DNA from 3 places in the Variovorax nivicola genome. Region 2 is predicted to be linked to each of the others. Evidence: riboswitches for the same ligand, from Rfam matches in the RefSeq annotation. Region 2 holds a riboswitch; each other region holds the start of a gene.
What was found. A riboswitch is a leader RNA that binds a small molecule or an ion and turns the genes downstream of it on or off. The one in region 2 is predicted to bind cobalamin.
Positions count from the first base shown of each region.

Region 1: linked by a shared signal. The riboswitch ahead of cobM (precorrin-4 C(11)-methyltransferase) and the one ahead of ACSFBF_RS01750 (TonB-dependent receptor domain-containing protein) in region 2 are both predicted to bind cobalamin.
Region 3: linked by a shared signal. The riboswitch ahead of ACSFBF_RS07710 (TonB-dependent receptor) and the one ahead of ACSFBF_RS01750 (TonB-dependent receptor domain-containing protein) in region 2 are both predicted to bind cobalamin.

Region 1 covers NZ_JBPJZK010000018.1:24,333-26,589, forward strand. Annotated here, with positions in the region: gene ACSFBF_RS34320 (ParB N-terminal domain-containing protein) at 1-444, opposite strand, end outside; cobalamin riboswitch at 515-776, shown strand; gene cobM (precorrin-4 C(11)-methyltransferase) at 931-1,800, shown strand; gene ACSFBF_RS34330 (sirohydrochlorin chelatase) at 1,797-2,257, shown strand, end outside.
Region 2 covers NZ_JBPJZK010000001.1:375,785-378,041, reverse strand. Annotated here, with positions in the region: gene ACSFBF_RS01750 (TonB-dependent receptor domain-containing protein) at 1-947, opposite strand, end outside; cobalamin riboswitch at 1,035-1,295, opposite strand; gene ACSFBF_RS01745 (ClcB-like voltage-gated chloride channel protein) at 1,351-2,257, shown strand, end outside.
Region 3 covers NZ_JBPJZK010000001.1:1,604,286-1,606,542, reverse strand. Annotated here, with positions in the region: gene ACSFBF_RS07720 (hypothetical protein) at 1-114, opposite strand, end outside; gene ACSFBF_RS07715 (hypothetical protein) at 278-499, shown strand; cobalamin riboswitch at 579-880, shown strand; gene ACSFBF_RS07710 (TonB-dependent receptor) at 1,013-2,257, shown strand, end outside.

The DNA of each region.
Region 1 (2,257 bases), on a different contig from region 2:
GCGCTCGCAAGCTCGTCTCTCCAGGCGAAGGGCGACCATCAAGCGCTTGAGTCCCGACAACACTTCGAACCTCGCTTCCGGAAACTCCGGGTGCACTGAGGACGGCGAGCATGGCCGGACCAGAATTGGAACCATGTTTCCGCCCGCTTCACGCATCTGCTCCTGCAACTCGTCGGCACCGACAGCGTGGAAGAGATCGCCGTGCCGGATCGCCCAGCGCGATGGGGAGACCAGGTGCGGATCGATCAGTCCCGCTACGCCCGTGGCGCGAAAGTCGGGCGACCAAGCCTTCAATTGCGTCATAAGCCTATGAACCTCGTTGTCTTGGTATTGGGTTGAGGTCGAGGCCGGGGGGAAGGGCTCCTTCAGGAGCTTGATGTAAGGGACAAGTGCCACCGCAGAAGAAACAGTATGGATGGCGGGCTGGGGTGTTTCGAGACGCATGACGGCTCCTGAGGTCGACGGCCGACTCCGGCGGCGGCCCCTGCCAGCGCCCAGCCATAGCGGCTGATACACTTTGAGCGCGTTGTCAGGTGTCCTAGCGTCCCGTGGAAACGGCGGGGCGGCCAGGGTGAAACGGGAAGTCGGTGCGCAGCGGTGGTAAACACCGCGCCATGCCGACGCTGCCCCCGCAACGGTAAGCGAGTCAAAAGCAAAACCCCGGGATTCGGTCCCGCGCCACTGTGTCACGAAAAGCACGGGAAGGCGGTCTTTGCGGGAGAGCCGATGGCCCTCCGCTCGCGAGCCCGGAGACCGGCCTGACGACCAGCGCATGACCTTGCGGTGGGCGAGGATCGGCGGGCGACGCATGGCGTCTGGCTCGATGCATCCTCGCATCCGTCGGCGCCGCATCCACGGACGCCTCCCGATTTCTCCCTCCCGCCGGGTCTTACCGACCATCTATCGCGCGGCGGGCGCGGAGGAACCAACATGAACGAGCGAGCCATCGCTCCAGGCAGCGCCGCGGGCAGCGCGGCCCTGCGTACGTCCGCGCCGGGAACCGTCTGGTTCGTCGGCGCGGGTCCGGGCGACCCGGAACTCATCACCGTCAAGGGCCGCGGCCTCATCGAACGCGCCGGGGCGATCCTGTTCGCGGGCTCGCTCGTGAGCGAAGCCGCCACGCGCTGGGCGCCCCCCGATTGCGTTGTCGCCGACAGCAAGGACATGACGCTCGAGCAGATGTCTTCATGGCTGATCGCGCAGGCCGCGCGCTGCCAGACCGTGGTGCGCCTGCAGACCGGCGACCCGGGTCTCTATGGCGCGCTGATCGAACTGGTGCAGCCGCTGGATGCGGCGGGCGTGCCGATCGGCGTCGTACCGGGCGTCTCCTCCGCCATGGCCTCGGCGGCGGCGGCGGTGGAGAGCCTCACGCTGCCCGAGGTCACGCAGACCGTGATCTTCACGCGCGTCGAAGGGCGCACGCCGATGCCGGAAGGCGAGTCACTCGAGGCGCTGGCTGCGCACCACAGCACGCTGTGCATCTTCCTGAGCATCACGTTGATCGGCAAGGTCACGGCCGCGCTGACGGCCGCTGGCTGGTCACCCGACGCGCCCGTGGTGGTGGTCCACAAGGCGAGTTGGCCGGGTGAGGAGCAGATCGTGCGTGGCACGGTCGCCACCATCCAGGCGCTGTGCCGCGAAGCCCGCATCGTGAGCCAGTCGATGATCATCGCCAGCCCCACGCTGGGCGCGCGGCAGTGGACCACGCTCGCCAAATCCAAACTCTATGACGCGAGTTTCACGCACCGCTTCCGGCGCGCGAGCGTTCCCGTCGAAACCCTCCAGCAGGACCTTCCATGAGCACCGAAACCATTCTCCTGGTGGGCCACGGCTCGCGCGAAAAATCCGGCAACGACGAGATCGAGGCTTTCGCGGCGCAATGGCGCGAGCGGCAACCCGGCTGGCGCATCGAGGTCTGCTTCATCGAGTTCTCCGAGGTCACGATGAGCGAGGGCCTGCGCCGCGCGGCCGAGGGCGCGCAACGCGTGGTCGTGGTGCCGCTCATCCTCAATGCGGCGGGCCACGTGAAGATGGACATCCCGCAGGCCATCGATGGTGCGCGGCTCCAGTATCCGATGGTGCAGTTCCTCTATGCGCCGCACCTCACGGCCTGCGACCCGATCCTCGCGATCCTGCGGCGGCGCCTCAAGGGCGCGATGCAGGCGCTGGACATGCCCGACCCGACCACCACCGGCGTGGTGATCCTGGGCCGGGGATCGTCGGACCGACAGGCCAACGGCGACATGGCGAAGATGGC
Region 2 (2,257 bases):
TCGGTCACCTGCACGCGGGTGCTGTAGATGTCGTTCCACTTGGCCGACCAGGTCAGGCCGGCGGTGCGCAGCGTGTTGTTCGACACGTCGTCGCGGAACAGGATCGGCGGCTTGGTCCTGTAGGAGACGGTGGCGTCGTAGCCGGCCTTGATGTCGCTGGTGAGCAGCGTGGCCTCCAGGCGTTGGTCGGGCGTGATCTGGTAACCCAGCTTCACGTTGCCCGAGGTGCTGTTGTAGCCATCGCGGTCGGGGCTGGTGTAGCCGTCTTTCACCACGTTGCGCTTGTTTGCAGGCTGCACGTTGTAGCCCTTGCTTTCCTCGTGCGCCACGCCGAACGAATAGTCGAACAGGCCCGACTTGCCACTCACGCCACCTTCGATCTTGCGCAGGCCGCGGCTGCCGAAGCCGATGCCCGCGTAAGGCGACACGCCCTCTTCGCCGCGCTTGGTGAAGAGCTGGATCACGCCGCCCACGGCGTCGGAGCCATACACCGCTGCGGCCGGGCCGCGCAGCACTTCGATGCGGTCGATCTGCGAGAGCGGAATGCCTTCCCAGCCGGCGCCGCCGGTCGATTGCGAGTCGATGCGCACGCCGTCGAGGTACACGGCGGTGAAGCGCGTTTCAGCGCCGCGGATGAACAGGCTGGTGGTGTTGCCCACGCCGCCGCTACGCGAGATCTCGATGCCGGGCAGGCGCGCCAGCACGTCGGCCACGCCGGTCGCGCCGCTGCGCTCGATGGTCTTGCGGTCGATGATGGACACGTCGCCCACCAGGTCCGACAGCGCCTGCGGCGTGCGGTTGGCCGTGACCACCGTTTCGCCCAGCGTGGGGGCCTCTTGGGCATGGGCCAGGCCACCGAAGGCGGAAGCCAGCGCCAGCGGCAGGCAGGCATGGCGGAGACGGCGCGCAGGAGCGCGGCCGCGAGAAAAGCAAACGTGGGAAATCATGAATGAGCCGAACGAACGTCAATACCCCTCGCCGGCCTCCCCGCCAGCGCCTGGGCGCCATGGCCGCCCCATGCATAGATCACGCATGCGGCAGCCGCCTTGTTGGCCGGTATCCGGGCTGGCAGAACGGCCCCTCCCCGCCTTCCCAGGCGCCTGTTTCAGGGCACCCAGTGGCTTCGATGGAAAGGGGTTGGCGCCTTGCGGCGCCGTCTGCTTGACCGTTGCGGGGGCAGCGCAGGCGGCTTCGGCCTTGTTCCGTCCTGATGAGGTCGGGGGGCTTCCACTCCTGCTTCCCGTTGAACTGCGCCGTGCGAACCACGCCGCGAGCACCAACGGGCGGGATTTTAGGCCCTGCCGGACGCCGCTTAAGTCGAAAGTTGCGGCGCAGCTAACATCGACGGCCATGATGCGGCCCGCCTCGGTATTCCTCAATCTTCGTTCGGCGCTGCAGCGTGTCTTCGGTGTCTCGGGCTGGCAGTCGATGTTGCTGTGGTCCATCGTGGCCGGTTTGCTCGGCACGCTGGCCACCGAACTCTTCCGCGCGGCGCTCTACCACTTCGAGCACTTGGTGCTCGGTCCGGGCGAAGGGCTGGTGGCGATGGCGAAGCACCTGCCGTGGTGGGCGCGCATCGCCTGCCCCACGCTGGGCGGGCTGGTGGCCGGCGGCCTGCTGGTGCTGGCGAAACGCGTCGCCTTGCGCAGCGCTGCCTCCGACTACATGGAAGCCATCGTGCTCGGCAACGGGCGCATCCCGGTGGTTCAGACACTGGTGCGCAGCGCGTCGTCGCTGGTGAGCATCGGCACCGGTGGCTCCATAGGGCGCGAGGGCTCGATGGTGCAGCTGGCGGCGCTGGCGTCGTCTCTGCTGGGGCGGGTGTTCCGCTTTCCGGTCGAGCGGCTGCGGCTGCTGGTGGCCTGCGGCGCGGCGGCCGGCCTGACCGCCGCATACAACGCGCCCATTGCCGGCGCCTTCTTCGTCGCCGAGATCGTGCTGGGCTCGATCGCGATGGAAAGCGTGGGGCCGATCATCATCGCCTCGGTGGTTGCCAATGTGGCCATGCGGGCCCTGCCCGGCTACCAGCCGCCGTACAGGATGCCGGCATTCCCGGAGATACATGGCACCGAGGTCGTGCTGTTCTGCGTGCTCGGCGTGCTGCTGGGCTTTGCTGCGGTCGGCTTCCTGCGCGCGCTGCAGGGCAGCCGTGCGCTGTTCTCGCGGTTGCCGGTGGCGCTGCCGTGGCGGCTGGCATTGGGCGGGCTCGTGATGGGTGCGGTGTCGGTGCCCATGCCCGAGGTCTGGGGCAACGGCT
Region 3 (2,257 bases), 1.2 Mb from region 2:
GCCGATGCGGTCGGCGTCTTCCGCATTCGGAAACATCACCATCGAATAGCCGGTCGGATAAAAGGCTCCGCCGATGCTCGATCGCATGCCCGGTTCAAGAGTGAAATGCTTCATGCTGCCTCCTGTTCTTGGAAAGGCTTCTGAAAGGTCCCTGACTACAACATTAGGTCGCACCGGCACCGGGCTCTGTAGGAGAAACCCGAAAGCACTGTCAACCGCGTGCGTACCCCGCCCATTCAAAAAAGAACCGACAACCTTGTCAGCCACTCGCACCTCCATGTCCTCATCGAGAAACATCGCGCTCACCGTCCATGAACTGGAGGCGGGCGAGTTCTATTGGGTGCTGATGGAGGCGGTCGACGATACGCCCGGCGAGACCTCCCACATCTACATGCCGCTGGAGGCCGCGCACGATCCCTATGCCACCTATTCGAATGCGCTGGTGGCGGGCGTGGCCGTGATGCGGCGGCTGTTCGGACCCGAGGGAAGGCCTGTCTGAGGCTCGCCCGAGGCCTTCGGCGGAAGGCCGCTCCCTATAATCCCGCCGTTCTGGTGTGTTAATTCTTATTAATCCCGCCAGGCAATACGGTTCGAAGGTGCCCCGCACGCCATCTCATGGCCACGGGGTTAAACGGGAAGCAGGTGCGCCGCGTCGTTCATTCTTGATTGATTGACGCTGCAACTCCTGCGCTGCCCCCGCAACGGTCAGCGGATCTGGAAACCCTCACGCTCATGTCCCCTCGATGGCATGGGCAGCCACTGCGCTTCGGCGTGGGAAGGCGAGGGTTTCGGCCGCGGTGTGCATCCATTCATTGATTGATTGATTGGCACGCCGCGGCGCTCCGCAAGCCCGGATACCGGCCTTCGCAACCGCCTTCGGATGCTGCGGGAGTGCGTGTCCGGGCCTGCCACCGCTTCGCGCTCGCGCGTACCGTCGCAGTCCCTTCGTCTCTTCCGCCACGTCCTTTATCGGTCAGGAGCCTGCGGGGACGCAGGTCGGAGGAGAAGTCACATGGGTCATGCATCGCCAGCGCGCGATAGCAGGGGCGCGCCGCTGTGTTGGGCACGCCTTTCGGGTCTTTCGCTGGGTCTGGGGCTGGTTTTCGGGCCTTCCGCGGTCCTCGCGCAGTCGTCGGGTGAAACGGCCAACGGCAGCGGCCAGAGCCTCAAGCCGGTGCAGGTCGAGGCCGAGCGGCACACGCCGCTGGCCATCGACGAGCCCTCGCACACCGGCAGCCGCCTGGGCCTGACGCCGCTGGAAACGCCGGCCAGCATCGAAGTGCTGACGGGCGACACCATCCGCGCACGCGGCGACGTCTCGGTAATCGATGCCGCCACCCGCGCCACCGGCATCACCGGCTCGCCCGGCCCCGGCAACGGCGGCACCGCGATGGCGGCGCGCGGCTTCTCGGGCCACGGCTCGGTGATGCAGCTCTTCGACGGCACGCGCCTCTACGCGGGCGCGGGCACCGTCACATTCCCGTTCGACACCTGGTCGGTCGACCGCATCGAAGTGCTGCGCGGCGCGGCCTCGGTGATGTTCGGCGAGGGCGCCATCGGCGGCGCGATCAACGTGGTGCCCAAGAAGCCCACGCGCGGCCCGATCCAGAACGAAGCGCTGGTCACGATGGGCTCCGACGCCACTCGCCAGGTGGCCTTTGGCAGCGGCGGGGCGATCAACGACAAGCTCTCTTACCGCTTCGACATCAGCCACCGCAAGACCGATGGCTTCATGCAGCGCGGGCAGGCCGAGAGCCTGGCCGTGGGCGCGGCCGTGCGGCTCGACGTGTCGCCGCAGCTGCAGTTCACGCTGTCGCACGACGAGGGCCGCCAGTCGCCGCAGCGCTACTTCGGCGTGCCGCTGATCGACGGCCGCCTGAGCAGCCAGACGCTGCGCCAGAACTACAACGTCGACGATGCGGAAGTCAAGTACCGCGACAAGTGGACCCGGCTCGACGCCCAGTGGACGCCCAACGATGCCGTCACCGTGCGCAACCAGCTCTACCGGCTGGAGAGCAAGCGCCACTGGCGCGACAGCGAGACCTACACCTACAACGCCACCACGCGGCGCGTGACGCGCGGTGACTACCTGGAGATCGGCCACGACCAGGAGCAGATCGGCAACCGCACCGACGCAACGTTCAAGCACAGCCTGTTCGGCCTGGCCAACCAGGTGCTGGTGGGCTTCGACGCGAACCACATCAACTTCCAGCACAGCAACGATTCGCCCTACGGCGGGCGATCGGTGGTCGACCCC